3 regions of the Bacillus atrophaeus genome follow, and region 3 is predicted to be linked to each of the others. Evidence: riboswitches for the same ligand, from Rfam matches in the RefSeq annotation. Region 3 holds a riboswitch; each other region holds the start of a gene.
The links. Region 3 has a riboswitch for S-adenosylmethionine ahead of AAHT65_RS15215 (phosphoadenylyl-sulfate reductase). Riboswitches for the same ligand answer to the same signal wherever they lie in the genome.
Positions count from the first base shown of each region.

Region 1: another riboswitch for S-adenosylmethionine. It lies ahead of AAHT65_RS05290 (5-methyltetrahydropteroyltriglutamate--homocysteine S-methyltransferase); the one in region 3 lies ahead of AAHT65_RS15215 (phosphoadenylyl-sulfate reductase).
Region 2: another riboswitch for S-adenosylmethionine. It lies ahead of metN (methionine ABC transporter ATP-binding protein MetN); the one in region 3 lies ahead of AAHT65_RS15215 (phosphoadenylyl-sulfate reductase).

Region 1 is NZ_CP154443.1:1,016,502-1,027,262, reverse strand. Features, by position in the region: partial or broken gene AAHT65_RS05320 (methyltransferase domain-containing protein) at 1-332, shown strand, start outside; gene AAHT65_RS05315 (GntP family permease) at 596-2,041, shown strand; gene AAHT65_RS05310 (CoA transferase subunit A) at 2,066-2,770, shown strand; gene AAHT65_RS05305 (3-oxoacid CoA-transferase subunit B) at 2,788-3,450, shown strand; gene AAHT65_RS05300 (3-hydroxybutyrate dehydrogenase) at 3,462-4,247, shown strand; gene AAHT65_RS05295 (sigma-54 interaction domain-containing protein) at 4,379-5,776, shown strand; gene AAHT65_RS05290 (5-methyltetrahydropteroyltriglutamate--homocysteine S-methyltransferase) at 5,831-6,970, opposite strand; SAM riboswitch class I at 7,045-7,131, opposite strand; gene AAHT65_RS05285 (LURP-one-related/scramblase family protein) at 7,212-7,688, opposite strand; gene AAHT65_RS05280 (hypothetical protein) at 7,848-8,033, opposite strand; gene AAHT65_RS05275 (hypothetical protein) at 8,571-8,777, opposite strand; gene pepT (peptidase T) at 9,142-10,374, opposite strand; partial or broken gene AAHT65_RS05265 (DNA-binding response regulator) at 10,424-10,525, opposite strand; gene galE (UDP-glucose 4-epimerase GalE) at 10,656-10,761, shown strand, end outside.
Region 2 is NZ_CP154443.1:415,233-425,993, reverse strand. Features, by position in the region: gene AAHT65_RS02295 (3-hydroxyacyl-CoA dehydrogenase/enoyl-CoA hydratase family protein) at 1-1,837, shown strand, start outside; gene AAHT65_RS02290 (acetyl-CoA C-acetyltransferase) at 1,848-3,023, shown strand; gene AAHT65_RS02285 (acyl-CoA dehydrogenase family protein) at 3,038-4,822, shown strand; gene AAHT65_RS02280 (arsenate reductase family protein) at 4,935-5,291, shown strand; gene gcvH (glycine cleavage system protein GcvH) at 5,356-5,739, shown strand; gene AAHT65_RS02270 (YusG family protein) at 5,801-6,037, shown strand; gene AAHT65_RS02265 (toprim domain-containing protein) at 6,112-6,465, shown strand; gene AAHT65_RS02260 (thioredoxin family protein) at 6,486-6,806, shown strand; gene AAHT65_RS02255 (SCP2 sterol-binding domain-containing protein) at 6,914-7,258, shown strand; SAM riboswitch class I at 7,377-7,483, shown strand; gene metN (methionine ABC transporter ATP-binding protein MetN) at 7,591-8,616, shown strand; gene metP (methionine ABC transporter permease MetP) at 8,609-9,277, shown strand; gene metQ (methionine ABC transporter substrate-binding lipoprotein MetQ) at 9,291-10,109, shown strand; gene AAHT65_RS02235 (carboxymuconolactone decarboxylase family protein) at 10,238-10,579, shown strand.
Region 3 is NZ_CP154443.1:2,978,767-2,989,527, forward strand. Features, by position in the region: gene carB (carbamoyl-phosphate synthase (glutamine-hydrolyzing) large subunit) at 1-2,238, shown strand, start outside; gene AAHT65_RS15195 (dihydroorotate dehydrogenase electron transfer subunit) at 2,235-3,005, shown strand; gene AAHT65_RS15200 (dihydroorotate dehydrogenase) at 3,005-3,940, shown strand; gene pyrF (orotidine-5'-phosphate decarboxylase) at 3,909-4,628, shown strand; gene pyrE (orotate phosphoribosyltransferase) at 4,625-5,257, shown strand; SAM riboswitch class I at 5,400-5,505, shown strand; gene AAHT65_RS15215 (phosphoadenylyl-sulfate reductase) at 5,736-6,437, shown strand; gene AAHT65_RS15220 (inorganic phosphate transporter) at 6,449-7,513, shown strand; gene sat (sulfate adenylyltransferase) at 7,562-8,710, shown strand; gene cysC (adenylyl-sulfate kinase) at 8,723-9,316, shown strand; gene cobA (uroporphyrinogen-III C-methyltransferase) at 9,524-10,297, shown strand; gene AAHT65_RS15240 (sirohydrochlorin chelatase) at 10,299-10,761, shown strand, end outside.

The sequences.
Region 1 (10,761 bases), 2.0 Mb from region 3:
GCAGGCTCCTGAATGAAGGCGGACTCATGATAAAGGTTTTGCCTCAACGTGATTATTTAAAAGAGCTCAGGCAATATTTCTTTGCAGATACAGAGAAGCATACGTACTCGAATACAGGAATGATTGACCGTTTCATTCAGAATCATCAAGTTGTGAATCAAGAGAGGCTGCGTTATACAAAGAACCTCAGCCAACCAGCCCTTGAATCACTCGTTCAAATGACTCCTTTAACATGGTCAAGTTCTAAGGTGAAAATCAATCAGTTCCTGCAAAAAGAATCAGCCGATATAACGGTTGATGCAGATATCTTAGTCGGAAGCAAACAGATGTAGGTGAAAAAGAGGCAGTCCATAGAACGGGGCTGCCTTTTCATTCCGTAAATACGGAAATTTCCGATATTCCGGAATGGTTTTCGCCCATTTTCCGAAAATGCGGAACATACAGCGGAATAAAGATCGGAGCGCAACCCAATAAAGCTGTGAAAATAGTAAACGTTTGGCCATCGACGTAAAACTGGCACAGTTTTTGCTTTAATATTAGGCGAAAAAGGTTATTGTAAGCGCTTACTATCTATATACAGAAAAGAGGGGTGTTTGTGGACATTATTATTATTCTTTTGGCATTAGGCTTGCTGATGTTTGTGGCTTATCGGGGTTTTTCCGTGATTTTGTTTGCTCCGATTTGTGCGCTGTTTGCTGTGCTGCTGACAGATCCAAGCTTCGTACTTCCTTTCTTCTCGAATATATTTATGGAGAAAATGGTAGGATTCATTAAGCTGTATTTTCCAGTCTTTCTTCTTGGGGCCATTTTTGGAAAGGTTGTTGAAATGTCCGGGCTCGCTGAGTCGATTGCAAAAACGATCGTCAGGCTTGTGGGGGCGAAAAGAGCTATTCTCGCCATCGTCTTAATGGGTGCGATTTTAACGTACAGCGGTGTCAGCCTCTTCGTCGTGGTTTTTGCCGTCTATCCATTCGCTAAGAACTTATTTAAGGAGGCTGATATCCCGAAGCGCCTGATACCGGGAACGATTGCTCTGGGCGCCTTCACCTTTACGATGGATGCGCTGCCGGGTACGCCGCAGATTCAGAATGTCATCCCGACGACGTTTTTTAAAACAGACATTTATGCGGCTCCCTGGCTCGGACTGATTGGCGCTGCATTTGTGTTGGCTGCTGGGATGCTTTATTTAGAATCCCGGCGCAAAAAAGCTGAGAAAACAGGGGAGGGCTATGCAGGATTCCAATCGGAAATTTCTGCTGCAAAGGAATCCTCAGATCTGGCTGCTGAGAAAAACACGCCAGCTTTGTCGCCAAAGACAGAAACCTGTATCACGAGACAAGTGCTCGCCTTTATTCCGCTTATCCTTGTCGGGGTAATGAACAAATGCTTCACCATGTGGTTTCCTCAATGGTATCCCAATGGATTTGATTTTGCGTCCATCGGCTTGGAGGCGTTTGGAAAAATTGAGCTTTCCTCCGTCGTTGCCATCTGGTCAGTGGAACTGGCGCTGCTGATCGGCATTATCACAACGATTTTGTTCGATTGGAAAAAAGTGCTCGTCAATTTCAAGGAAGGGCTGAATGAGGGGATCGGGGGCGCCTTGCTGGCTTCGATGAATACAGGAGCCGAATACGGATTTGGCGGTGTCATTGCGGCGCTGCCGGGTTTCAAAATGGTCAGCAATGGCATATCGCAGACGTTTACTGATCCGCTTGTCAATGGAGCGGTGACGACCACAACGCTGGCTGGGATTACAGGATCGGCATCAGGCGGAATGGGCATTGCTTTAAGCGCGATGTCAGAAAAATATGTGGAAGCGATCAATACATTTCACATTCCGCCGGAGGTCATGCACCGGGTGATCTCAATGGCGTCCGGCGGGATGGACACTCTTCCGCATAATGGCGCCGTCATTACGCTGCTGGCGGTTACCGGATTAACCCATCGCCAATCATATAAGGATATCTTTGCGATCACCATCATCAAAACAATCGCAGTGTTTGTGATCATCGCCATTTACAGTCTGACGGGCCTTGTGTAAACAAAAAAGAAAGGGGAAGTGAGTATGGGGAAGGGAAAAGTAATGGAGTCGTATAAGGAAGCTGCCGATTTGATCAAGGATGGAGACACTCTCATCGCAGGAGGTTTCGGCCTGTGCGGAATCCCAGAGCAATTAATTCTTGCGATCAGGGACAGCGGGGTAAAAGACTTAACCGTTGTCAGCAATAACTGCGGCGTCGATGACTGGGGATTAGGCCTGCTGCTTGCGAATCAGCAGATCAAAAAAATGGTCGCATCCTATGTGGGAGAAAACAAAATCTTTGAACGGCAATTTTTAAGCGGAGAGCTGGAAGTCGAATTGGTTCCCCAAGGAACGCTGGCCGAAAGAATTCGGGCGGGCGGCGCGGGCATCCCGGGATTTTATACTGCTGCGGGAGTCGGAACAACGGTCGCCGAGGGAAAGGAACATAAAACATTTGACGGACGAACCTATCTATTGGAGAAAGGGATCACAGGGGACGCCGCCATTGTAAAAGCGTGGAAAGCCGATCCGCTGGGCAACCTTGTGTTCAGAAAGACGGCGAGAAACTTCAATCCGCTCGCTGCAATGGCAGGCAAGGTAACGATTGCGGAAGCAGAAGAAATCGTTGATGTCGGAGAGATTGATCCGGATCATATTCATACACCAGGTATCTTTGTGCAGCATGTGCTGCTCGGCACGACTGATGAAAAGCGGATTGAGCGCCGCACCGTTCAACAACAAGCATGATAAAGGAGGCTGATAGAATGAGAGATGCCAGAAAACGAATGATAAAACGGGCTGTAATGGAGATTAAGGACGGAATGAATGTGAATCTGGGGATAGGGATGCCGACGCTTGTAGCCAATGAGATACCGAGTGATTATAACGTTTTGCTTCAGTCGGAAAATGGCTTGCTTGGGATCGGGCCTTACCCGCTGGAAGGAACGGAGGACCCGGATCTGATCAATGCGGGGAAAGAAACCATTACTGAGGTGAAGGGGGCATCGTATTTTGACAGCGCCGAATCCTTTGCCATGATTCGAGGCGGTCATATTGATTTAGCGATCCTCGGCGGGATGGAGGTATCCGAACAAGGGGATTTGGCGAACTGGATGATTCCCGGGAAAATGATCAAAGGAATGGGCGGCGCCATGGATTTGGTCAACGGAGCAAAACGGATTGTTGTCATCATGGAGCACGTCAATAAATATGGAGAATCTAAAGTCAAAAAGGAATGTACGCTGCCGCTGACGGGCAAACAAGTTGTCCATCGGCTGATCACAGATTTGGCAGTATTCGATTTTCACGATGGACAAATGACACTGGCCGAACTGCAGGAAGGCGTGTCTATGGAGGAGGTTTATGAAAAAACGGAAGCTGAATTTACCGTCAGCCAGTCGTTCAAGAATGGAGTCCGACAAGAATAAGGAGGCGCGTGATGAAGTCATTACTTACTGAAAAAGTGGCTCTTGTGACAGGAGCCGCCGGAGGAATCGGATTTGAAATAGCGAAGGAATTCGCCCGCGAAGGAGCCGCCGTCATCATATCTGATGTAAATGAACAGACGGGAGAAGAAGCGGCTGCGAAGCTGAAAGAGGAAGGCTTTGAAGCGGTAAGCATGGCATGCGATGTGACAAATGAAGAGCAAATAGCTGATACACTGCAAACGATTGAGAAACAATTCGGGCGTCTGGATATTCTGGTTAATAATGCGGGCATTCAGCACGTCGCCCCCATTGAGGAATTTCCCACAGACCGTTTTGAAGGGCTCATTCGTGTCATGCTGACCGCGCCTTTTATCGCAATGAAGCATGCTTTTCCCATTATGAAGAAACAGCAATTCGGAAGAATCCTTAATATGGCATCCGTTAACGGATTAATCGGTTTTTCCGGCAAGGCGGCCTACAACAGCGCGAAGCATGGCGTAATCGGCTTAACGAAGGTGGGGGCCCTTGAAGGTGCGTCTGACGGAATCACGGTCAATGCGCTTTGTCCGGGATATGTGGACACCCAGCTTGTCCGCAGCCAGCTGAAGGACCTTTCAGAAACAAGGAATGTTCCGTATGAACGCGTACTGGAGGATGTCATTTTCCCGCTAGTGCCGCAAAAACGTCTTCTTTCAGTTAAGGAAATTGCTGATTATGCGGTATTTTTGGCCAGCGACAAAGCGAAAGGAGTCACCGGCCAGGCCGTTGTGCTTGATGGCGGTTATACCGCTCAATAAACATAAGCTTCTCTTGATTTCATGGAAAGGCCTCGTTTATGATAACAATATATGAAAGTGCTTACATTTCCTTTTTCCGGCAAGGCGGCGGAAAGAAATACAGTTCTTTGATATAAAAGGGACGGGGTGCGATGAAACATACTATTAAAACATTGCCTTATGAATGGCTCGATGAAATCATCAATCTTGCAGCGGAATGTATCGTTGTGGTGGATCATGAGGGGAAAATCCTCTACATCAATGCGGCGTACTGCGAATTTCTGAAAACAAGAGAGCAAGAAGCACTCGGAAAACCTGTTCAGGATATCATTGAAAATTCAAGAATGCACATTGTGGCGAAAACGGGGCAGACAGAGGTAGCGGCCATTCATCCGATTAACGGAAGCGAAATGATTGCGAACAGATACCCGCTGTATGTGAATCAGCAGCTTGTTGGAGCGGTTGGTACAGTCATGTTCCGCAATCCTCAAGAATGGATGGACTACTCCAAGAAAATCAAGCCTCTTTTGGAGGAGCTCAAATATTATAAAAACAAATATGAAAAAGAGCTGTACAGCAAATATCATTTTGGTGATTTAATCGGGAACAGCCGTCCCTTTATGGAAGCAAAAACGCTTGCGGAGCGGGTTTCTGACAGCCAGTCAGCCGTCTTGCTTTTGGGTGAATCCGGGACCGGAAAAGAGCTGTTTGCCCACGCCATTCACCAAAACAGCCGTCGCCGGTACGCTCCCTTCCTGCGAGTAAACTGTGCTTCTATCCCTGAACACTTATTTGAATCCGAAATTTTCGGCTATGAAGAAGGCTCATTTACGGGAGCGAAAAAAGGCGGGAAAAAAGGAAAGTTTGAACTGGCTCATCAAGGAAGCATTTTTCTTGATGAAATCGGGGATCTGCCGTTACAAATGCAAAGCAAGCTGCTGCGTGTCCTGCAGGAGAAGGAAATTGAACGAATCGGCGGCAGAAGTCCGATACCGATCGATGTGCGCGTAATTGCGGCGACACATCGCGATCTGGAGCAAATGGTGCAAGAAGGGAAGTTTCGTCAGGATCTATATTACCGGCTGAATGTGATTAACATCCAGATTCCCTCTTTAAAAGAACGGTTAGAGGATATCGTTCCGATCGCCAGACTGTTAGTCAAGAAACTGGAGCGGAAGTTTGACCGTTATGGACTAGAGCTTTCCGACGGAGCTATAGAAGAATTGCAGTGCTATTCCTGGCCGGGGAATATAAGAGAATTGGAAAATGTGCTGGAACGGGCGGTCAACGTACTGGATGGGAGGCTGATTGGTCCGGAACACCTGAATCTGCCACGCAAACCGGATGGAGAAGAAAGGCAGCGCCGTCCATTGAAAACAGGCAAAAATCAAGCGGTCAAACCTTTAAAGGAGGCAATCGCAGAGGCGGAAAAGAAGGCGATAACAGAAGCGCTTGTGATAAGCTGCGGAAATAAAGCGGAGGCTGCAAAGCTGTTGCGGATTGGGAAAACAAGTCTGTACGAGAAATGCAAAGCATATCAGATTGATTAGTTTGATACCCACTAAAAAAGACACACAATTGATGTGTGTCTTTTTCACTTTATATTACTTCCAAACATCCTTTGCAATCTCCACAACATGGCGCAATTTAGCCCATTGCTGCTCTTCCGTCAGCAGGTTTCCTTCTTCTGTGGAGGCAAAACCGCACTGCGGGCTGAGTGAGAGCTGATTTAAACCAACATAGCGTGACGCTTCTTCAATCCGGCGTTTGATAACATCCGGGTTTTCCAATTCTCCATATTTCGAAGTCACCAAGCCTAAGACAAGCTGAAGGTCAGGACGCTTTACATAACGGAGCGGTTCAAAGCCGCCAGAGCGGGAATCATCATATTCTAAGAAAAGCCCGTCAAGATTTAAACCGTCAAAAATCGTTTCTGCCGCTGCGTCATAACCGCCTTCAGCCGTCCAAGTTGATTGGAAGTTGCCGCGGCAAATGTGCATGGTGACAGTCAAATCATCCGGACGGTCGGCAACTGCATCATTAATTGATTTTGCAAACAACTGTCGCAGCTCGTCAGGTGTTTTGCCGAATGCCTCAATTTGCTTTTTCCCTTGTTCCGATAAGAAGACCGCCCACGCCGTGTCATCAAGCTGAAGATAACGGCAGCCTGCATCGTAAAAAGCTTGAATCGCTTTTTTATAGGCGAGCGACAAATCATGCTGGAACGCTTCGTAATCATTTTGATATGAATCTTTTTCCACTTTCCCTCTAAAAAACAGCATATTCGGACTTGGAATTGTCATTTTCGGTGTCGCGTCGCCGGCGATACTATGCAGAAATTTATAATCTTCCAGCATCGGATGGTTCGTAAAGTCTATATCTCCGGTCACTTTGATCCCGCGGGGCTTTGTTTTGACATTGTGGAATTGGATGCCGCTTTCCGGCTTAAAGCCTTCTACGCCGTCCAAGTTCTCAAGAAAATCGAAATGCCACCACGCACGGCGGAATTCACCATCCGTCACGACCTTCATCCCGGTTTCTTTTTGTTTTTTAACGATTCGGATAATTTCATCGTTTTCAATTTGGCGAAGCTGTTCTGCGGTAATATCACCGGCTGCCTTCTGGAGACGCGCTTTCTTCACTGGCTCTGAACGCAAAAGGCTTCCGACTTGATCCGCGCGAAATGGCGGCTTTTTCCGCTGAAGAGATTGATGTTGTTCTGTTGAAGCTGCTTGCTGTGACATAGATTATTCCTTCTTTCCGTTTTAAAGTAAAAAGCTCTCCCTTTAGTAAGGAAGAGCTTGAGTTCACAATCTCAACCTTATCTACAGGATTTAGCACCATTCTGTTAAACAGCGGTTGCCGGGTATCATCGGGCCAGTCCCTCCACCTCTCTTGATAAGGAAAATCGTTATATGAAATTGTTTTCAATAATCTTAATATTATTATTTTTTATTAAATTGTCAATATTTTTTGGGGAATTTCTTAATTTTCATCTTCAAATAACACCATATCCAGCACAATTGCGATTGCGAGACAAAGCACGTGATCCTCTTCATTCGGAATCTGCAAATGGTAGGAATCACCCCAGCTTAGCCACTTTTTACTGACTGACATCCGACTATCTTTACCGTCCGTCACTTGAAAGTCCTGATTCCACAAATCACCGTCAATGGTCCAATCGAGCTTTGATATCTCAAACTTCGGCTTGAAAAATGTTAATTTTTTCGTCACCTCGCAAACCGTTTCACCGTTTATTGAAATCTCATACCGGGGCAGAAAAGACATAAGTTTTTGATCAATTTCAGCGATCGGATTTCCGTCCATATCTGTAATCTGTAACTGATCTCCAAATGAAAAGAAACTCCCTTCGACCCGGTACACCTCGTTCTCGTTTTGGTCATATACCTTAAATTGATCCTTAAATGAAAAAATCCGTTCTTTCATATATAAGTCCACTATAAGAAGTCTCCTTTTTGATGATCTTGTATCTTTACGGAAGCTGGCGGTGAAAAGTTTCATTTAAGAAGGAGAAAAAAGCAAGGGGGCGGAGCCAAGGGAGAACGATATAAAAAAAGATCAAGGCTGCAGAAATGTTCCCCGCAGCCTTGAATATATGTTTTATGAAAGCGGAAGCTGCCGTTTTTGACGGATGGCGTCCAAGTCGATTAAATTGTTAGGCGCAGAAGCAGATACAGGAGCAGGTGCTGTGGCCAGAGGACTTGTCTTTTGTGTTTTGCGTCGATTGTCCTTGCTGAATGAATAAAGCAGATAACCGCATAACGCAATGATAATAGATAGAATCATGTTACATACCTCCCAAAAAAGTTTTGGTGTTACTTATTGTACGAATAAAAGAGTGAAAAGTATTCAAAAAATTATAACTTTTCGAAAAAAATAATTGCGTGAAAAACAATTTGGAAATAAAATACTGACATTTCCTAGGGGTTGAGTTGAAAGTCTTGTGTCATATTGTCTATATAGATTCTATCGACTGGAAAATAAATAAGTTTACATGACTTTTACCCTGTTTTTAAATAATTCAAATTAACCATTTTTGATTGGGGACCGATGGGACACGCTTGATTGGTTTATACCCCAATTTCTAGGCCGGTATGCAAAAAAACCCGATTTGGAGAACATCCGCATTGTTTCCAAGTTTCAGGCCGTTATACATATATCGCTGAGGTTTTTGACATTGAATGTTGTTTCGCAGGATTTGGAGATGCACCGCGTTGCAAAATCTGTTTATCTTATGATTTATTGCATTAAAAAAATGAGCAGAAAACTAATCACTGTAACCATACAAACTTTAAGCCTTTAAAAAAAACTTTTCTGTTTTATTTAAAAGATTAAAAGAGAGCTTGAATTCCTAGGAGCAAATTCAAAGCCGCGAAAAGCAAATTGCGTGAATAACCCAACGTCAATAAGATAAAACCTGCCATGATCGTCCATTATTTTTTTGAATTCTGTTTTCGCCTCATCAGTTGAAGAAATAGAAACTGCTTCTGCAGCCAATTCTCTCTTTAAAAGGTAAAATAACAGCGTCAAACATATGATTTCCTCCGTTTAAAATGTAGATATATGTAATGATGCTTGCTTACAAAGTGGTATAGTTCAGCGGGAATAGGAGGGATTCGATAAGGCTAAGAACTTTTTTCGATAATAAGACTTTAGAATAATCGTTTAAACAGTCTCCTGATTTTTTTAAATGGGTTTCCTTTTGTTTTCATCTTAAATGTTTTGGCTATTATCATTTTTTTCTTAAGGTCTTTTGCGACAGTGCCTCTTGTCATCGTCCTTCACTCCTCTTATATTGTTGATACTTTATTTACGGGAGGACACCGATACAAGTTTCATTTTTTTGCAATAAAAAACCAAAACGAACAAATCGCTTTGGTTTTTCGATACTGACTTATGCTTGTTCTTCAAACAGCTTTACAATTTCCACAATGACATTCACAGCCTTCACCATGTTTTCAGCAGAAATATATTCGAATTTCCCGTGGAAATTTTCTCCGCCTGTGAAGATATTAGGTGTCGGGAGGCCCATGTAGGAAAGCTGAGACCCGTCTGTTCCGCCTCGGATCGGGGAGATTTTCGGCTCGATGCCCAAGTTTTCCATCGCTTGCCGGGCGGTGTCAACGATTTCTTTGACAGGTTCGATTTTTTCCCTCATGTTGTAGTATTGGTCGTTCATGTCGAGAATGATTCGATCTTTTCCGTATTGGTTTCTCAAGTCACTGACAATGCGTTCCATCTCTGCTTTTCTATTGTTGAAGCCTTCCTTGTCGAAGTCTCTAATGATGTAATGAAGTTTTGTTTCTTCTACATCACCTTGGATAGAAAGCAGGTGATAGAAGCCCTCGTAGCCTTCTGTTGATTCTGGCGCTTCTTCTTCCGGAAGCATCCGATTCAGCTCCATTGCAATTTTAGCGGAGTTTATCATTTTTCCTTTGGCTGTGCCGGGGTGGACGTTGTTGCCTTTCACGGTAATTTTCGCAGCTGCTGCGTTAAAGCTTTCGTATTCCAATTCACCGAGCGGGCCGCCGTCTACTGTGTAGGCGAAGGACGAATTGAACCGTTTGACGTCAAATTTATGTGGGCCTCTGCCGATTTCTTCGTCAGGCGTGAAAGCCACTCTGATGGTTCCGTGTTTGATTTCCGGGTGTTTGATGAGGTAATCCATGGCAGTCATAATTTCGGCAATGCCGGCTTTGTTGTCGGCGCCGAGAAGCGTTGTGCCGTCTGTTGTGATCAATGTATGGCCTTTATAGCCGGGGAGCTCCGGAAATTGATCGGGTGACAGGATGACTTGCAATTCTTCATTCAGGACAATGTCTTTTCCATCGTAGTCTTCAACAATCTGCGGATTTACATGCTTGCCGGTAAAGTCCGTTGCGGTATCAACATGAGCCAGAAATCCGATTGTCGGTACGTTTTTTTCTGTATTGGACGGAAGGGTTGCCATGACGTAGCCGTTCTCATCGATGGCGGCCTCTTCCATGCCGATTGACTTGAGTTCCTCAACGAGCATGTTCGCCAATGTCAGCTGTCCGGGGGTGGATGGGCATGTGTCATTGTTTTCATTGGATTGCGTGTCGACCTTTACATATGTAGTGAACCGTTCAATGATTTCATTCTTCATTTCCAATCATCTCCTTTTTCTTATTTTATCACGGCGGGATGAGGCAATGCTATTTTACGATTCCGTTCCTTATTACAAAAACGACAGCCTGTGTCCGGTCTTGTGCATCGCATTTTTGCAAAATGCGATGGACGTGGGTTTTTACGGTGGAAAAGTATAGGGGCAGGTTGTGAAATATGAAGAAACCATGAAGAAACTATTAAACTTTTGGAAAAGCGATGTGACCCGTTTCAAAAAACTATATAATGATTACAATTCATCCAATAGGGAGGCTATAAATCATGGCGATACTTGTAACAGGCGGAGCAGGCTATATCGGCAGTCATACATGTGTGGAATTATTGAATAGCGGCTATGATATCGTTGTTTTGGACAACCTTTCAAATA
Region 2 (10,761 bases), 1.7 Mb from region 3:
GGACGTTGTGTCATTTATGAAGTCGTTTGGAGAAAACGTCCTTGGCAAAGGCGTCGTGGCCGCAAAAGATACGCCAAACTTTATCGCCAACCGCATTGGGACTTACGGCCTTTTAGTGACAGTCCAAGAAATGCTGAAAGGCGGCTATCAAATCGGAGAAGTTGATTCCGTCACAGGCCCGCTGATCGGCAGGCCGAAGAGCGCCACCTTCAGAACTCTTGATGTCGTCGGCCTTGATACATTTGCCCATGTCGCTAGGAATGTGTACGACAAAGCTGAAGGAGAAGAAAAAGACGTTTTTCGACTGCCTGATTTCATGAATAAAATGCTTGAAAATGGCTGGATTGGAAGCAAGGCCGGACAAGGGTTTTATAAAAAAGAGGGGAAAACGATATATGAGCTTGACCCGCTGACCCTCACATACGGCGAGCGTACAAAAATGCGAACAGCCGGTCTTGAAGCGGTGAAGCAGGTTAAGGGAATTAAATCGAAAATGAAAGCGCTTATATATTCAGAGGACCGGGCGGGTCAACTGTTATGGAATATCACGTCGCCAACACTTCTATATTCAGCTCAGCTGACCGGGGAGATTGCCGATCATATTCTCGCTATCGACCAGGCGATGAAATGGGGCTTTGGATGGGAACTCGGACCGTTTGAAATGTGGGACGCCATCGGGGTCAGACAGTCAGCCGAAAAGCTGGAGCAGGAAGGTGCGGCGATACCCGGCTGGATAAAAGAAATGCTGGATAAAGGACATGAAACCTTCTATATCAAAGAAAACGGCTCACTATTTTATTATGACCGCGGTGAATACAGAGCGGTGAAAGAAAACAAAAAACGCCTGCACCTCGCATCTCTTAAAGAATCTAAGGGTGTTATTGCTAAAAACAGCGGAGCCAGCCTGATCGACATTGGGGATAATGTGGCGCTGCTTGAATTTCATTCAAAAAGCAACGCGATTGGTTTGGATATCATTCAAATGATCAACAAAGCTTTAGAGGAAACAGACCGTCATTATAAAGGGCTTGTCATCGGAAATCAGGGAAAAAATTTCTGTGTGGGCGCGAATCTCGCCATGATTTTGATGGAAGCCCAGGATGACAATTACGCTGAAGTAGACCTTGTGATACGGCGTTTCCAAGAGACAATGATGAATATTAAATACAGCTCTAAACCCGTCGTCGCAGCTCCTTTCGGAATGACGCTCGGCGGAGGCACGGAGGTATGTCTGCCGGCGGCGCGGATTCAAGCGGCAAGTGAATCGTATATGGGGCTTGTTGAATCCGGCGTGGGACTGATTCCTGGCGGAGGAGGAAACAAAGAGCTTTACTGCCGCCATTTGAGAGGCCTTCAAGACGGAGCCGATATCATGCCGGCCGCAATCAAAACATTTGAAACTATTGCGATGGCAAAAGTTTCTAGTTCCGCTCAAGAAGCTCGGGAAATGAACATATTGTCAGAAGTTGACCATATCAGCATCAATCAGGATCATCTGCTGTATGATGCGAAAAAACTTGCGGCTTCATTATATGACAAGGGCTACCGTCCGCCTGCGAGACAAAAAATCAAGGTGACCGGAGCAACAGGATATGCGGCACTCCTATTAGGTGCAGAACAAATGAAGCTGTCAGGCTATCTGTCAGAACACGATATGAAAATTGCGAAAAAACTCGCCAATGTGATTGCCGGAGGAAAAGTTCCGTTCGGCACAGAGGTTGATGAAGACTATTTATTGGAGATAGAGAGAGAAGCATTTCTGAGCCTTGCAGGCGAGGCGAAATCTCAAGCGAGAATGCAGCATATGCTTGTAAAAGGAAAACCTTTACGGAATTAGGAGGGTGTTTATGAGAGAGGCAGTCATTGTGGCAGGAGCGAGAACTCCGGTCGGCAAAGCGAAAAAGGGATCATTGGCAACAGTCCGTCCGGATGATTTGGGAGCTATTTGTGTGAAAGAAACATTAAGAAGAGCAGGCGGTTATGAAGGCAATATTGATGACCTCATTATTGGATGCGCCATGCCGGAAGCCGAACAGGGATTAAATATGGCAAGAAACATCGGCGCGCTTGCGGGTCTTCCGCATACGGTGCCGGCAATTACAGTCAACCGCTACTGCTCTTCGGGCCTGCAATCTATCGCCTATGGGGCTGAAAAAATTATGCTCGGCGCATATGATACGGCAATCGCCGGCGGCGCGGAGTCAATGTCACTGGTTCCGATGATGGGGCATGTAACACGCCCGAACATCACGCTGGCTGAAAATGCGCCGGAGTATTACATGAGCATGGGACATACCGCCGAGCAGGTAGCGAAAACATACGGCGTTTCCCGCGATGATCAGGATGCATTTGCTGCACGCAGTCACCAAAAAGCGGCAAAAGCCATTTCGGAAGGCAAATTCCAAGATGAAATTGTGCCTGTCGAAGTGAAAGTGACACAAATCGGGCCTGACCATAAGCCAAGTGAAAAAAGCTTTACGTTTTCCCAAGATGAAGGCGTGCGTCCGCAAACGAACACGGACATTTTATCATCGCTGCGTCCGGCGTTTGCTATGGACGGAACCGTCACGGCGGGAAACTCGTCACAAACAAGTGACGGCGCGGCGGCTGTGATGCTGATGGACAGAGAAAAAGCAGATGCTTTGGGGCTTTCTCCGCTGGTGAAGTTCCGTTCATTTGCAGTAGGAGGCGTTCCGCCGGAGGTTATGGGAATCGGGCCTGTGGAAGCCATTCCGCGCGCACTCAAGCTTGCCGGACTGGAATTGAGCGACATCGGTTTGTTTGAATTGAACGAAGCCTTTGCCTCACAGTCCATTCAAGTCATGAGGCAACTCGGAATAGACGAAGAAAAAGTAAACGTTAATGGAGGCGCGATCGCGCTTGGACACCCGCTAGGCTGTACAGGCACAAAGCTGACCCTGTCACTCATTCACGAAATGAAACGAAGAAATGAACAATTCGGCGTGGTCACAATGTGTATCGGCGGCGGTATGGGAGCAGCAGGCGTATTTGAATTACTTTAAAAGGGGGATGAACAATGAAACATGAAGCGGTGAAAGTGCAAAAGGGCGGAAGTTTTTTAATAGAGGATGTCACATATGATCAAATTTACACACCGGAGGATTTCACAGACGAACATAAAATGATTGCGAAAACAACGGAGGACTATATCGTCAATGATGTGCTCCCGTTTGTAGACGAAATTGAAAACCATCAGTTTGAGCACTCTGTCAGGCTTTTGAAAAAAGCGGGCGATCTGGGATTGCTCGGAGCGGATGTACCGGAAGAATTCGGCGGGATCGGACTTGATAAAATCAGCTCAGCGCTGATTACGGAAAAATTCTCACGGGCGGGCAGCTTTTCGCTTTCATATGGCGCCCATGTCGGAATCGGTTCATTGCCGATCGTCTTTTTCGGAACTCAAAAACAGAAGGAAACCTATTTGCCTGATTTGGCTTCCGGCAATAAATTCGCGGCGTATGCACTGACTGAGCCCAGCTCCGGTTCTGATGCACGCGGCGCCAAAACAACCGCCGTCTTGAATGAAGCGGGAACTCACTATATTCTCAATGGAGAGAAGCAGTGGATCACCAACTCAGCATTTGCCGATGTGTTTGTCGTTTATGCCAAAATAGACGGTGACAAGTTTTCCGCGTTTATTGTGGAAAAAGATTATCCGGGCGTGTCCACTGGCCCTGAAGAAAAGAAGATGGGGATTAAAGGGTCCTCGACCAGAACGCTTATTTTAGATCAGGCAGAGGTGCCGAAGGAAAATCTTCTTGGAGAAATCGGCAAAGGCCACATCATCGCGTTTAATATTTTAAATATCGGGCGCTATAAGCTGGCGGTCGGGACGATCGGCGCTTCCAAACGAATCATCGAGCTGTCAGCAGCTTATGCGAATCAGCGCCGCCAATTCAATACGCCAATTTCAAGTTTCGCGCTCACACAGGAGAAAATCGCCACTATGGCCTCAAAGCTATACGCAATGGAAAGCTCAGTATACAGAACCGTCGGATTGTTTGAAGAAAACATGAGCGTTCTGACAGAGGAAGATCAAAAGGATGGAAGGCAAGTAGCAAAATCAATCGCCGAATATGCCATCGAGTGTTCTCTTAACAAAGTTTTCGGTTCTGAAACGCTTGATTACATTGTGGATGAAGGCGTTCAAATCCATGGCGGCTACGGATTTATGCAGGAATATGAAGTGGAAAGGGCATATCGTGATTCAAGGATCAACCGGATCTTTGAAGGAACAAATGAAATCAACCGCATGATTGTGCCTAGCACCTTTTTGAAAAAAGCAATAAAAGGAGAATTGCCGCTGTTCGAAAAAGCCCAGGCACTTCAAGAAGAGCTGATGATGCTCATGCCGGAAGAACCGGGAAGCGGTGCGTTGGAACAGGAAAAATATATCGTCAGACAGGCGAAAAAAATTGCTCTGCTTACCGCCGGGCTTGCCGCGCAAAAATACGGCAAATCCATTGATCAGGAACAAGAAGTGCTTGTCAACATCGCAGACATTGTCAGCCTTGTGTATGCAATAGAATCAGCGGTGCTCAGAACTGAAAAAGCCATCGCGGCGCATGGGGAAGAAAAAGCCGCGCAAAAGCTGATGTATACGGAAATTTTCACACAAGAAGCCTTAAATGAAATTGAAGCACACGCGAAAGAATCACTGATTGCAATGGAAGAAGGAGACGCACTTCGCATGATGCTTTCCGCGCTGCGCAAATTAACGCGTATCACGCCGAAAAATGTCATCCGGAAGAAACGCGAAGCAGCGTCAGGCATTTTCCAAGCGGAAAAATATATCGTGTAACTCACAAAGTGCTCCGGTTTTTCGGGGCACTTTTCATGTAAGCAACGTTTTAGGTTTTTAAAACAATCTATGTTAAAATAACCTCGATCATTTACTGGGGGTGAAGAAGAAGATGTCATTGAATTTTTACTGGTACCCTAAATGCGGAACGTGCCGCAAAGCGAAAAAATGGCTTGAAGAGCACGGCAAAGAAATAAACGAGATACATATTGCAGAACAGACTCCAAGCAAAGAAGAAATCAAGGCGCTTTATGAAAAAAGCGGACTGGAGCTAAAGAAGTTTTTTAATACGAGCGGCTTGAAATACCGTGAACTGAATTTGAAGGAAAAATTGTATCACATGTCGGAAGATGAGCAACTTGAGCTTCTCGCTTCAGACGGTATGCTGTTGAAACGCCCGATTACATCAGACGGAGAAAAAGTGACGGTTGGTTTTAAAGAAGATCAATTCGAAAAGAACTGGATGTAATGTAAGTTTTTAAAGAATTATGGTATCTTCTTATTATATGCAGTAAAAAAATGGAGGGATTTACATGAGCACACCTAAAGATTTGCGTTACTCAGAAGAACACGAGTGGGTAAAAGTTGAAGGAGAAAAAGTCAGAATCGGAATTACGCATTTTGCCCAATCCGAGCTTGGCGACATCGTATTTGTCGAGCTGCCAGAAGTCGGCGCTGAAATTAAAGCGGACGAGCCTTTCGGAAGTGTAGAATCTGTTAAAACGGTATCAGAACTTTACGCGCCGATTAACGGAAAAGTGGTAGAAGTAAACGAAGACCTTGACGACAGCCCTGAGTTTGTAAACGAATCTCCTTACGAAAAGGCATGGATGATCGTCGTAGAACCTTCTGATGCGTCTGAAATTGAAAGCCTAATGACATCAGAGCAATACGATGAAATGACACAGGAAGACTAATCGCTTCATCGGATAACCGTGCAGTCAATTGGATACTCTAATTTTATGGGAGGTGTCCAATATGGCTATCGGCAAACAAAGGTTTGATGTGACAGATCATGTAACAGGCCGCTTTCAAAACGGCCGGCTGTCGTTATACCATGAGGATGAAATGATTGGCCAAATGACAGGCATGAATGAATACGAGCTTAAACCCGGTTTTTCATTTGAAAATGAAAAATTTTATAAGACAGCCGATGCAGTTTCAGGAAGCGACGCGAAGTACGTGGATTGCGACTATGAAAACGGCTGGTGTTAATGTGTTGGCGGTGATATTCACTGCCTTCTTTTACAATCTGAGCGCTTCAAAATTGATGTGACAGGTGATGGCAAATGATATTGGACGATTTACAAAAAGTCATTATAGTTGAAGGGAAATCCGATAAGCAAAAAATCAAAAGCGTCCTCAATGAATCTGCGTGTATTGTGTGTACAAACGGAACGCTCGGCCAGACGAAGCTGGAAGAACTTGCTGATCAGCTTTATGATAAAGATGTGTATATTTTGGTTGATGCAGATGAATCCGGAGAGAAATTGAGAAAACAGCTGAAGAGAGAATTGCCCGACGCCTGCCATTTATATATCGACAGAACGTTCAAAGAGGTGGCGGCAGCGCCGAGCCGTCATATTGCTTCCGTATTACTTCGCGCAAATATCAATGTTCATACAAATTTTCTTGATGGATAAACCCGAGGTGTTTGAATCAAATGAAAGAACTTCAAGAGCAAGAGCTCGAATTGATAAAAGAAGACGTCTATCTCCTATATTTATATACTCCTTTTTGCGGCACTTGCCAGCTCGCGGGCAAAATGCTGTCTGTTGTTGAAGAAATGCTGCCGCAAGTCGCCTATTATAAAAACAATGTAAACTATTCTCCGACATTCGCAAAAGCCTACAAGATTGAAAGTGTTCCTTGTTTTCTTCTTTTCAAAAATGGAAAAGTGGTTGAAAAAGGTTATGCTTTTCACTCTGTTTCCTACCTATACGATATGATTAAACAAAAAGCTTCCAATACATCCCGTTTATGACATATTTCTCGGGAAATAAGTATGGAAAATGTCGTTCGTTTTATAGAGGGTTCTAGCTGCCCGCAGAGAAATGTGTATGTATGACCAATGAATAGGAGGTTGTACAAGTGGAAAAAACGGAAGTGTTAGAGGAAGAGTATCAGCGTCTGTTTTTAAAACCCCTATTGAATGCTTCAACCCTGCTTATCACCTTTCAAGGTGAGACAGAAGCTTTTACCTTCTCGATAAACGAACGGGGAGAAATGAAAAAAATTTCTCAGCCCAAAACGTCCAACCTGACCTTTTATGGAAATCAAGCGGAGATCATTCATCTGCTGCATGGAGATATTTCCCTTCAAAATTTAATTCAAAGCGGAAGCCTGAAAGTGAAGGGATCTTTTAGAGCGCTGCTCAAGCTTGAAGCCATCCTCTGGCTGACAAACGGTTTTTTCCAGAGGGTTCAAAAAGCATAAAACTAGAATATTCATAATTTTATAGAAAAAGATGGCATCATTTATTTTATTGACATCATATGATTTGCCATGCTATTCTACATTAAGAATTTCCGGACGTAAAAAGAACTATATATTTCTCTTATCAAGAGAGGTGGAGGGAAGTGCCCTATGAAGCCCGGCAACCATCAACATTGTTGAAATGGTGCCAATTCACACAAAGCGATTCGCTTTGGAAGATGAGAGAAAGGCGATGAAAAGAAGCCTTTCTGCTCATGTGTGCAGAAAGGCTTTTCTTTTGCCGAATAATCGCCGGAAGATTTCTTAGAATAGTGTTAAGGCAGGTGATTGCTTTGATCAATCTTCAGAATGTTTCAAAAGTGTATAAATCGAAACATGGGGATGTCAACGCTGTCCAAGATGTTACCCTCTCAATAAATAAGGGTGAGATTTTTGGAATTATTGGATATAGCGGAGCGGGTAAAAGCTCCTTGATCCGTCTGCTTAACGGTCTTGAGAAACCAACCTCAGGCATCGTGGAAGTAGCGGACAGCAAAATAAATGAAGTAAACGGCCGCGGCTTGCGAAAAGCCCGCCAAGAAATCAGCATGATCTTTCAGCATTTTAATTTGCTTTGGTCTCGTACGGTGAGAGATAACATTATGTTTCCGTTAGAAATCGCCGGCGTGAAAAAAAGCGACCGAATCAAGCGTGCCGATGAACTTATTAAACTGGTAGGTTTAGAAGGAAAAGAAAAATCGTATCCATCACAGTTGAGCGGCGGACAAAAGCAGCGTGTCGGGATTGCAAGAGCGCTCGCCAACAATCCGAAGGTTCTCCTTTGCGATGAAGCGACATCCGCACTTGATCCGCAAACGACAGATTCAATTTTGGCTCTCTTATCCGATATAAATGAAAGACTCGGTCTGACCATTGTGCTGATTACGCATGAAATGCATGTAATCCGCAAAATCTGCAACCGGGTGGCTGTTATGGAAAACGGTATAGTTGTGGAAGAAGGCGATGTACTCGATGTCTTCAGAAATCCGAAGGAACAAATGACGAAACGTTTCGTACAGCAAGTGACAGAACCGGAAGAAACAAAGGAAACGATCCAGCATTTCCTTGATGAAAATACATCAGGGAAAACTGTTCAGCTCACCTTTGTCGGAGAAGCTGCAGAACAGCCTCTCATTACAGAGATGATCAGGAATTTTAATGTAGACGTTAATATTCTGCAAGGGAAAATCTCACAAACGAAGGATGGGGCTTACGGCTCTCTCTTTATCCATATTGACGGAGAAAACGAAGAAGTACAAAACGTGATCCGGTTTATTAAAGACAAACAGGTGGAAGCAGAGGTGATCACGAATGTTTGAAAAATGGTTTCCGAACGTTGATTTGACAGAACTATGGAGCGCAACGTATGAAACGCTGTACATGACGCTGATTTCCTTATTCTTCGCTTTTATTATCGGTATCATTCTCGGGTTGCTGCTCTTTCTTACAGCTAAAGGAAGCTTGTGGCAAAATAAAGCGATTAACAGTGTGATTGCGGCGGTTGTCAATGTTTTCAGATCCATTCCATTCCTTATCTTAATTATTTTATTACTGGGCTTTACTAAGATTTTAGTAGGAACGATTTTAGGTCCGAATGCGGCTCTGCCGGCACTGGTGATCGGATCGGCGCCATTTTATGCCCGTCTTGTCGAAATTGCCTTGCGCGAGGTGGATAAAGGTGTGATTGAAGCAGCCAAATCCATGGGCGCAAAAACATCAACCATTATCTTTAAGGTGCTGCTGCCGGAATCAATGCCGGCGCTTATCTCAGGTATTACAGTCACTGCCATCGCATTGATCGGCTCTACAGCAATAGCCGGCGCGATCGGTTCGGGAGGACTTGGAAACCTGGCGTATGTTGAAGGCTATCAATCAAATAATGGTGATGTCACACTAGTTGCAACTGTGTTTATTCTGATCATCGTCTTTATTCTTCAGATTATCGGTGATTTGATAACGAATATAATAGATAAACGATAAGGGAGGATTTACATTGAAAAAGTTATTTTTAGGCGCACTACTTATTGTTTTTGCAGGGGTTATGGCTGCTTGCGGATCAAATAATGCAAGTGATTCAAAAGAAATTGTCGTTGCTGCGACAAAAACACCGCACGCGGAAATTCTCGAAGAAGCAGAGCCGCTGCTAAAAGAAAAAGGCTACACGCTAAAAGTAAAAGTGCTGAGCGATTATAAAATGTACAATAAATCGTTGGCGGAAAAAGAAATTGATGCAAACTTCTTCCAACATGTTCCTTATCTTGACCAAGAAAACAAAGAAAATAAAGATTACAACCTTGTGAATGCCGGCGCGGTTCACCTTGAGCCATTCGGTATTTACTCTAAAAAGTATAAATCATTAAAAGATCTTCCAGACGGCGCGACGATTATTTTAACAAATAACGTGGCTGAGCAGGGACGTATGCTTGCAATGCTTCAAAACGGCGGATTAATTACGCTGGATTCAAAAGTAGAAGCAGTGGATGCGACACAGAAAAACATCACAAAAAATCCGAAAAATCTTAAGTTCAAGAAAATCGCACCTGAATTAACTGCAAAAGCATATGAAAACAAAGAAGGAGACGCTGCCTTCATTAACGTGAACTATGCGATTCAAAATAAATTAAATCCTAAAAAAGATGCGATTGAAGTTGAGTCTACAAAGAACAATCCGTATGCCAACATCATTGCAGTCCGTAAAGGTGAAGAAGATTCTAAAAAAATTAAAGCTTTAATGGAAGTTCTTCATTCTAAAGAAATTAAAAACTTCATTGATAAAAAATACGATGGATCTGTGCTTCCAGTAGCTGAATAAGAATCAAACCCCCGGATGATGAAAATCCGGGGTTTTTTGTGTAATTTCCTAAAAGCGGTTCATAATAAAAAGGAATTTTAATCGAGCTGGAGGGATATTTGTTGACTCAATATAATGAAAGTGGAAGCATGCAGAACGCCTTAAAACAATATAAAGAAGGTTTAGGCACTTTTGAACAAAAAATGCCGATGATGGGAAGAAAATTTAATGAATTCACTGAGCAGTGTTTTGAGGCCAATTCACTGACTGAAAAGGAAAAACAGCTGATCGCTCTTGGAATCAGCATTCATGCCCAAGATGAATACTGCATGATCTACCATACGAAAGGCTGCATTGATCAAGGAGCGACTGAGGAAAACATTCTCGAAACAGTCAGCGTCGCGGCTGCTTTCGGAGGCGGCGCCGCATTAAGCCAAGGCGTAACGGTTGTGCAGCAATGTATTCAGGAATTTGGCAGCACAACGCATTAATAGCAGGAATATTCCGAAAATCCTTTCTCGTTTAACCTGACGGGACGTATATGGTTTATGTGACTTCATATCAAGTCTCAGCCTCTTTGAAGAGATGCTGTATCATTGATAAAATAGAAGCAAATACTTGAAGGGATTGATTCATTATTTGCAGCAGCCAGGATAAACTTGATTTGGACTAT
Region 3 (10,761 bases):
GTCGGCCTTTCCTTGGATGAAATGATGAACCCTGTTACAGGAAAAACATATGCGGCATTCGAACCCGCTCTTGATTATGTCGTCTCTAAGATTCCGCGCTGGCCTTTTGACAAGTTTGAATCGGCAAACAGAAGACTCGGCACACAAATGAAGGCGACAGGAGAAGTGATGGCGATCGGCCGCACACTTGAGGAATCGTTACTGAAAGCCGTCCGATCACTTGAAGCTGATGTCCACCACCTTGAATTGAAGGATGCGGCAGACATTTCGAACGAGCTGCTGGAAAAACGGATTAAAAAGGCGGGAGATGAACGTTTATTCTATCTTGCCGAAGCATACAGAAGAGGCTACACAGTCGAACAGCTTCATGAATTCTCTGCCATCGACGTGTTTTACTTGCATAAGCTCTTCGGTATTGTCAAGTTTGAAAAAGAGTTGAAAGCAAATGCCGGCAGCCTGGATGTATTAAAAACAGCAAAAGAGCTTGGTTTTTCCGACCAGTATATCAGCCGTGAATGGAATATGCCGGAAGCAGAGCTTTACAGCTTAAGAAAACAAGGCGCAATCACACCGGTTTTCAAAATGGTTGACACATGTGCGGCTGAGTTTGAATCTGAAACGCCTTACTTCTACAGCACATACGAGGAAGAGAATGAATCAGTCGTGACACCGAAGAAAAGTGTTGTTGTTCTTGGGTCTGGGCCGATTCGCATCGGACAAGGCGTGGAATTCGATTATGCGACCGTGCATTCTGTCTGGGCAATCAAGCAGGCGGGCTATGAAGCGATTATCGTGAATAATAATCCGGAAACCGTATCAACGGATTTCAGTATTTCGGATAAGCTCTATTTTGAGCCGCTGACTGTAGAAGATGTCATGCATATCATTGATCTCGAGCAGCCGCTGGGAGTTGTAGTGCAATTCGGCGGGCAAACAGCGATCAACCTTGCTGATGAGCTATCAAACCGCGGGGTGAAAATTCTCGGAACATCACTGGAAGACTTGGATCGTGCGGAAGACCGGGATAAATTCGAACAGGCGCTGGAAACATTGCAAGTGCCGCAGCCGCTGGGCAAAACAGCGACATCAGTTGAACAAGCGGTGAAAATCGCAAGCGATATCGGTTATCCGGTTCTCGTCCGCCCTTCTTACGTGCTTGGCGGCCGGGCAATGGAAATTGTCTACCACGAAGAAGAGCTTCTTCATTACATGAAAAATGCAGTAAAAATCAATCCGCAGCACCCTGTATTAATAGATAGATATTTGACGGGCAAAGAAATTGAAGTGGATGCGGTATCTGACGGCAAAACGGTTGTGATTCCGGGAATCATGGAGCACATCGAGCGCGCAGGGGTCCATTCGGGCGATTCGATTGCTGTTTATCCTCCGCAATCTCTGACGGAAGACATTAAGAAAAAAATCGAACAATATACCATCGCATTGGCTAAAGGACTCAATATTGTCGGGCTTCTCAATATTCAATTCGTTCTTTCAAAAGGCGAAGTATATGTTCTCGAAGTCAATCCGAGATCAAGCAGAACTGTTCCGTTTTTGAGCAAAATCACCGGAATTCCGATGGCGAATCTTGCAACAAAAGTTATTCTCGGACAAAAACTGGATGAGTTTGGCTACAAAGAGGGGCTCCAGCCGGAACAGCAAGGCGTATATGTAAAAGTGCCGGTGTTCTCCTTCGCGAAGCTGAGAAGAGTCGACATTACACTCGGCCCTGAAATGAAGTCAACAGGTGAGGTCATGGGCAAAGATTCTACAGTGGAAAAGGCGCTGTACAAAGGTCTGATCGCCTCGGGCATCCAAATTCCTAACTATGGTTCCGTTCTCTTAACCGTAGCGGATAAAGACAAAGAAGAAGGGCTTGCCATCGCGAAGCGCTTCCATGCGATCGGCTACAACATTTTGGCGACGGAAGGAACGGCAGGATATTTAAAAGATGCGTCCATCCCTTCGAAGGTTGTAGGGAAAATTGGTCAGGACGGGCCGAATCTTCTTGATGTCATAAGAAGCGGAGAAGCGCAATTTGTCATCAATACGCTAACAAAAGGAAAGCAGCCGGCAAGAGACGGATTCAGAATCAGACGTGAATCAGTGGAAAACGGCGTTGCCTGCCTGACATCTTTAGACACGGCAGAAGCCATCTTGCGAGTATTAGAAAGCATGACGTTTCGGGCGGATCATATGCCGGCGGTCAACACTAACCAGGAGGCGGCAATCTCGATATGAAAAAAGCGTATTTAACCGTTCGTTCCAATGAAGAAGTTGCAGACCGAATCTATCAAATGGTGCTGAAAGGGGATCTTGTCCAGACGTTTACAACGCCCGGGCAATTCCTGCACCTTAAAGTGAGCGAAGCGGTGACTCCGCTTTTAAGAAGACCTATCAGTATTGCTGATGTTGATAAAGAGAGAAATGAAGTAACGATTATTTACCGAAAAGACGGAGAAGGGACGGGGCTTTTGTCTCTAAAGCAGCAAGGAGACCGTGTAGATGTCCTCGGCCCTTTAGGCAACGGATTTCCCGTTAACGAAATCGAAGCCGGAAAAACAGCTTTATTAGTAGGGGGAGGCGTCGGAGTCCCGCCTCTCCAAGAGCTGTCAAAACGCTTGAAACAAAAAGGCGTAAAGGTGGTTCACGTTTTGGGCTTCCAGTCAGCTAAGGATGTATTTTATGAAGAGGAATGCCGACGATACGGAGACACGTATATAGCGACAGCCGACGGGACTCATGGAACAAAAGGTTATGTGACCGATGTAATCAGGGAGCAAAATCTCGAATTTGACGTGCTTCTCAGCTGCGGTCCCACACCAATGCTGAAGGCATTACAGCAAGAATACGCCCATAAAGAGGTTTATCTTTCAATGGAAGAACGGATGGGCTGCGGAATTGGGGCGTGCTTTGCCTGCGTGTGCCATACAAACGAGAGCGAGACATCATATGTGAAGGTCTGTCTTGACGGTCCGGTATTCAAAGCTCAGGAGGTGGCGCTGTAATGTTAAAGGTGGAATTGCCGGGGCTTCAATTAAAAAATCCCATCATACCGGCTTCAGGCTGTTTTGGTTTTGGTAAAGAATTCGCCCGATTTTATGATTTATCTTGTCTCGGAGCGATTATGATCAAAGCAACGACAAAGGAGCCGCGTTTCGGAAATCCTACTCCTAGGGTTGCCGAAACAGGCGCTGGCATGCTTAATGCGATTGGTCTGCAAAACCCGGGTCTCGAAAGCGTATTGTACAACGAGCTGACCTGGCTTGAACAATTTGATACACCTATCATTGCAAATGTGGCCGGTTCTCAAGTTGAAGATTATGTTGAAGTGGCGGAGCAAATCAGCAAAGCGCCTAATGTAAATGCGCTTGAACTGAATATTTCCTGTCCGAACGTAAAAACCGGCGGAATCGCCTTTGGAACAAACCCGGCAATGGCCGCGGAATTGACAAAGGCGGTAAAAAAAGTTTCCAAAGTGCCTGTCTATGTGAAACTTTCCCCAAATGTCGCCAACATCGCAGAAATTGCGGTTGCGATTGAAGAGGCTGGGGCTGACGGTCTTACTATGATTAACACCTTAATCGGTATGAGGCTCGATTTAAAAACAGGCCAGCCGATTTTAGCCAATAAAACGGGAGGGCTTTCAGGTCCTGCGGTAAAACCTGTAGCGATTCGGATGGTATATGAGGTCAGTCAGGCCGTCAATATTCCGATTATTGGAATGGGAGGCGTTCAGACAGCTGAAGATGCGTTTGAATTCCTTCTGGCAGGAGCCAGCGCTGTCGCTGTCGGAACTGCCAACTTTGTAAATCCTTTTGCATGTCCAGAAATCATCGGACAGCTCCCTGATGTTTTACAGAAATACGGATATCAATCAGTGGAAGAATGTATTGGAAGGAGCTGGAATAATGAACAGAAACCTGCCTATCATCGCGCTTGATTTCGCCACAGCAGAAGAAACATTGGCCTTTTTACAGCCCTTTCACAATGAACAGCTGTTTGTGAAGGTGGGAATGGAGCTTTTTTATCAAGAAGGACCGCGTATTATTAAGCTTCTGAAAGAACGCAATTGCGAGCTGTTTTTAGATTTAAAGCTCCACGACATTCCGACTACTGTAAATAAAGCAATGAAACGGCTGGCCGGTCTTGGGGTAGATCTCGTCAATGTTCACGCGGCCGGCGGCAAAAAGATGATGGAAGCCGCAGTTGAGGGATTGGAAGAAGGAACGGCATCAGGCAAAAAACGCCCGTCACTTATCGCGGTTACCCAGCTGACAAGCACATCAGAACATATGTTGAAAGAAGAACTTTGGATTAAAAATCCTCTTTTAGAAACAGTTGTGCATTACAGCAAGCAGGCCGAAGAGAGCGGATTGGACGGCGTGGTATGTTCGGTTCACGAAGCAGGAGCGATTTATGAACAAGTATCGCCGTCATTTCTCACCGTGACACCGGGCATTCGGTTGTCTGAAGATGCCGCAAATGACCAGGTCCGCGTGGCAACGCCCGCTGTTGCAAGAGAAAAAGGATCGTCCGCCATTGTGGTCGGGCGGTCTATTACAAAAGCGGTCAACCCGGTAAAAGCTTATGAAACAATCAGACTCGAATGGGAGGGTATCAGTAAATGAAACAAGTCATCGCCAAACATCTGCTAGATATTGAAGCTGTATTTTTACGCCCGAATGAGCCTTTTACATGGGCAAGCGGCATTTTATCTCCTATTTATTGTGACAACCGTCTCACTCTGTCATTTCCTGAGGTGAGAAATGATGTGGCCCAAGGCCTTACACAGCTTGTCCGGCAGCAGTTTCCTGAAGCTGAGATGATCGCGGGGACAGCAACTGCCGGCATTCCCCATGCCGCCTTGGCCGCCGATCGCCTGAAGCTGCCAATGTGTTATGTGAGAAGCAAGCCGAAAGCCCACGGCAAAGGAAACCAAATTGAAGGAGCCGTAGAAAAAGGCCAAAAAACGGTAGTTATTGAGGACTTAATTTCTACAGGAGGCAGCGTGCTTGAAGCAACAGCTGCTTTACAGGCAGCGGGATGTGACGTGCTTGGCGTGGTATCTATTTTTACATATGGTCTTCCTAAAGCAAGTGAAGCCTTTGAAAAAGCAAAGATACCGTACTATTCACTGACAGACTATGACACGCTGACAGAAGTAGCCCTTCAAAATAGAAAAATTCACTCAGCAGATTTAAAAAAGTTGCAAACATGGAAATTGAATCCCGAGTCAAAAGATTGGATTAAGCAATAAAAAACATATCATTTCAAAAAAACATGAGTAAATCACAGGTAAAACAGGCCCTTTGGCCTGTTTTTTTATTTTCATTAATCCTATAAAAAAACTCGGGTTGACTTTTGTTAGAATTGTGCTAAAATTTAATACAAATCTAAAAAACTTATCAAGAGCGGCTGAGGGACTGGACCTATGAAGCCCGGCAACCTGCATAAAATGTAAGGTGCTACTTCCAGCAAAATGTATTCCATTTTGGAAGATAAGGGCGCATGCAGTTCCTTTCTTTCTTTCCGCTGGATTGAAAGTTTTTTATTTTAAGAGAGGCAAGGAGGGACTGCCAAGTGGGGGTTGGCAACAGCCGGAAATAGCACCTTTCTGGAAAAGGTGTTATAAAACAAACCATACTTACTCTTTATCCTGATGTTTAAAATCACTATTGGTAAAGACAACCGGCAGAAAAACGACTGTTTGTTTGTCTCCGAAAGGAGGAAGAAAAATGTTTACGTATGAAACTTGGGAAGAGCCGACTATTACATTTCAAGAAGATGATTCTTATAAAGGTGCGCTGTCAGTATTAAAATGGGCGTACGGCCATTACGGCGATCAGCTTGTTTACGCATGCAGCTTCGGTATTGAAGGAATCGTCCTCATTGACTTAATTTATAAAGTGAAAAAAGATGCGGAAATCGTATTTCTTGATACAGGGCTGCATTTCAAAGAAACGTACGAAACGATTGAGCGTGTCAAAGAACGTTATCCGGGCCTGAATATCATTTTGAAAAAACCGGATCTGACTGTAGAAGAGCAAGCGGAGGCCCACGGAGATAAGCTGTGGGAACGGGAGCCCAACAAGTGCTGCCATATCAGAAAAGTTGTTCCGTTAAGAGAAGCGCTGTCAGGTCATCCGGCATGGCTGTCTGGATTGCGCCGGGATCAAGGACCAAGCCGCGCCAATACAAACTTCTTAAATAAAGATGAAAAATTCAAATCAATTAAAGTATGCCCGCTTATCCATTGGACATGGAAAGACATTTGGAGATATACCTCCAAGAATGAATTAGACTACAACCCATTGCACGATCAAGGATATCCGAGCATAGGCTGTGAGCCTTGCACCTCACCGGCGTTTACTGCGGAAGACCTGCGTGCCGGCAGATGGAACGGTTCGGCGAAAACGGAATGCGGATTGCATGAGTAAGGAGCTGCGCAATGGAACTAGCCGCTATTTTATTTAGCTTGTTTTTCGCAATCAATATCGGAGCGAGCGGCGCTGCGGCTTCAATGGGAGTTGCTTACGGATCAGGAGCTGTCAGAAAGAAACTGTACGCTTTGCTCATATGTGCGGCCGGGGTGTTATCGGGTGCCGTCATCGGCGGCGGCGAGGTAGTGAAAACAATCAGCTCTGGCATTATACCGGAACAATCTATTACATTGACAATCGTTTGTATTATTATCGGCGCTGCGGCATTATCGCTCTTTACGGCTAATATACTGGGGATTCCTTTATCAACAAGTGAAGTAACGGTCGGAGCAGTTGTCGGCGTAGGAGTGGCATATAAAGTATTGTTTCTGAACAATTTACTCATGATCGTTGTATTTTGGATTCTCGTTCCGTTTGTTGCATTTTGTTTCACATTTTTCGTTTCAAAGCTGTTTCAATTGTTTAAGATTGAAGTGAAATCTTCCAGAAAGCAAAAAACACTTGGGATTATCCTGTTGTTTGCCGGATTTTTCGAAGCCTTTTCGGCGGGAATGAACAACGTCGCCAACGCTGTAGGCCCGTTGGTTGCCGCAGGTGTCTTAGATGTAACAAAAGGTACACTGTACGGAGGAATATTTGTAGCGCTTGGAGCGCTGTTATTAGGCGGGCGTGTATTAGAAACCAACGGCAAGAAAATAACGAAATTTTCAAAAGGGGAAGGCATTCTGCTATCCGGAACAGGAGCCGGACTGGTCATCATCAGCTCTGTATTCGGTCTGCCGGTGCCGCTCGCACAAGTCACGTCTTCGTCTATTATCGGAATTGGAATGGCGAAAAACGGGCCCAATGTATTTCATAAACAAGTGGTAAGAACCATGCTGAAAGTCTGGGTTGTCTCGCCGTTTTTATCATTATCCATATCATATCTGCTTGTATCCCTGTTCCTGAAAGGGGATTATTATTCAGTCTTTATGATGGCCAGCGTGCTTTTAGCAGCCGGCGGCGCAGTCAGTCTGATGAAAGCTATCCGAAAAGAGAGCCGCTCGGTTCATGAGCAGGGCGGAGGAATTTAATTATTAATCTGAGTTTATTTATCTGTTAACTAGGAGGAAATATAAATTATGAGTTTAGCACCGCACGGAGGAACATTAGTTAATCGTGTAAATGAGATGTATAATGTGAAAGAGATTCATAAAGAAATAGAGCTTGATTTAATTTCATTTGCTGATTTAGAACTTATTGGGATAGGCGCATACAGCCCGATTGAAGGCTTCTTCACTGAAAAAGACTACGTGTCAGTTGTTGAAAACATGCGTTTGTCATCTGGTGTTGTCTGGTCTCTTCCAATTACGCTGCCGGTTGATTCGCAAAAAGCGGCAGAACTTGAAATCGGTGAAACTGTAAAGTTAATGTATGAAGGAGAAACATACGGCGTCGTTCAGATTGAAGACTTGTACGTGCCTGATAAACAAAAAGAAGCTGTGAATGTTTATAAAACAAATGATCGTGAGCATCCGGGTGTGAAAAAACTTTTCAGCCGCGGCGATACGTATGTCGGTGGGCCGATTACGCTGATTAAGAAAGCTTCAAAGCAATTCCCAGAATTCACGTTTGAACCGCAGGAGACGAGACGCCAGTTTGCTGAAAACGGCTGGAAAACGATTGTTGGATTCCAAACGAGGAATCCGGTTCACAGAGCGCATGAATATATTCAAAAGACAGCGCTGGAAACAGTAGACGGTTTGTTTTTGAACCCGCTTGTCGGAGAGACAAAATCAGACGACATTCCGGCTGATGTGCGTATGGAAAGCTATCAGGTGCTGCTCGAAAACTATTATCCGAAAGATCGTGTGTTCCTTGGCGTATTTTTAGCTGCGATGCGTTATGCAGGTCCAAGAGAAGCCATCTTCCACGCACTCGTAAGAAAAAATTATGGCTGCACCCATTTCATCGTCGGCCGCGACCACGCCGGCGTCGGCGACTACTACGGTACTTACGAGGCTCAAGAGCTTTTCGAACAGTTCACACCGGAAGAACTCGGCATTACGCCAATGAAGTTTGAACACAGCTTTTTCTGCGAAAAATGCGGAAACATGGCGACTGCGAAAACATGCCCGCACGGCAGGGAGCATCATGTCATTTTATCCGGCACAAAAGTGAGGGAAATGCTGAGAGACGGTATCATGCCGCCCGCAGAATTCAGCCGGTCTCACGTTGTTGAAGTATTGATCAAAGGATTAAAGAAAAAAGAAGAAGCAGGCGTGTCCTAAGGAGGAGCAACATTGACGAATCGTGATATCGTATGGCATGAAGCCTCAATTACAAAAGAAGAATATCAGCAAAAAAATAAACATCAAAGCTCTATTCTCTGGCTGACAGGGCTGAGCGGTTCCGGCAAATCAACAATCGCAAATGCGGCAGCCCGAGAACTGTTTGAACAGGGCTATCAAGTGGTTGTGCTCGACGGGGATAATATCCGCCACGGCTTAAACAATGACTTGGGCTTTTCTGACGAAGACCGAAAAGAAAATATCCGCAGAATCGGAGAAGTTGCAAAGCTTTTCGTTCAGCAGGGCACTATTGTGATTACAGCTTTTATCTCGCCGTTCCGTGAAGACCGGGAGCAGGTTCGCCAGCTGGTTGATGAGGGCGAATTTCATGAAATCTACATTAAATGCGACCTTGATATTTGTGAACAAAGAGATCCGAAAGGCCTTTATAAAAAAGCGCGAAACGGTGAAATTCCGTTTTTTACAGGCATTGATTCACCGTACGAGGAGCCGAAAGCGCCGGAGCTCGTTCTGGATTCAGGACAAAATGAGCGCGAAGAGTGCAAAAATCAGCTGATCGAATTTGTGAAAAAGAACCTGAACTAAAAGGATAGGACAGAATCAATTTTATTTGTGAGATGTCAAGTTTACAAACAGGAAAGACAATTTCATCTTTGCCAGCTTTATGGAGCTCGTGCCGCTGCGAATGAAATTGAATGAAGACGATCTGACTGAAATCTGTCTGGCTGAAAAGAATAACAAACGGAACGATATAAGTTCTGGAAGATTTCGAACTGATCGGGGGGAGTTGTGATGGGGAAAGTATATATCGTTGGAGCAGGTCCCGGAGACCCTGATTTACTGACGATCAAAGCACTGAAAGCCATTCAAAAAGCTGATGTGATCTTATACGACAGATTAGTAAACAAAGATATTTTACAATATGCTAAAGAACAAGCCGACCTGATCTACTGCGGAAAGCTTCCGGATCTTCATACCATGAAGCAGGAAACCATCAATCGTTTTCTGGTGAAGTATGCTAAAAAGGGAAAAACTGTTGTAAGGCTGAAAGGCGGAGACCCTTTTGTGTTCGGCAGAGGGGGAGAAGAAGCGGAAAGCCTTGCCGAACACGGGATTCCTTTTGAGATTGTGCCGGGCATTACCTCAGGCATCGCAGCACCGGCTTACGCCGGCATTCCCGTCACTCACAGGGATGCAAGCTCAAACGTGGCGTTTGTGACAGGGCACTATCAAAAAGAAGAAAACTTTGAGGAAAAATGGAAAGCGCTGGCGACAGGTATTGATACCCTTGTCATCTATATGGGAATCAAAAATGTCAGGCAGATTGAAAGGCTTCTTCTAGAAAACGGGCGTGACGGTGCGACACCGGCAGCCTTTATCCATTGGGGCACAACGGATAAACAAAAATCTGTCATCTGTACATTGGATACTCTTTCAGAAACAGTGATAAATAAAGACATCAAGAATCCGAGTTTAATCGTTATTGGTGATGTTGTGAATTTTCATTATAAGCTTGAATGGTTTGAATCAGATGTAAAAAAACAAGATTTGAGCGAGGCGCTGTAATATGAAACAAGCAGTATTATACGTTGGTCATGGAAGCCGGCTGAAACAGGCGCAAAAAGAAGCGGCAGCATTTTTACAAGGATGCAAGGCGCATGTCTCCGCGCCAATTCAGGAAGTCAGTTTTTTAGAATTGCAGGAGCCGTCAATTAAGACGGGCTTTGAAGCATGTATAAAGCAAGGCGCCACTCACATAGCGGTGGTGCCTCTGCTTCTTTTAACGGCAGCTCATGCAAAAAAAGATATTCCCGAAGAAGTTGCGCGCGCTGCCGCCCGTTATCCTGCAGTCAACATCACATACGGTAAGCCGATCGGGGTAGACGATGAAGTGGTTAAAGCAGTGTGCAATCGTTTAGAAGAAACAGGCGCTCCTTATGAAAACGCACGAGTCGTGCTGATTGGCAGAGGGAGTTCAGATCCCGCCGTGAAAAAAGATGTCACAGAAATCGCCGAGCGCCTTCAACGGA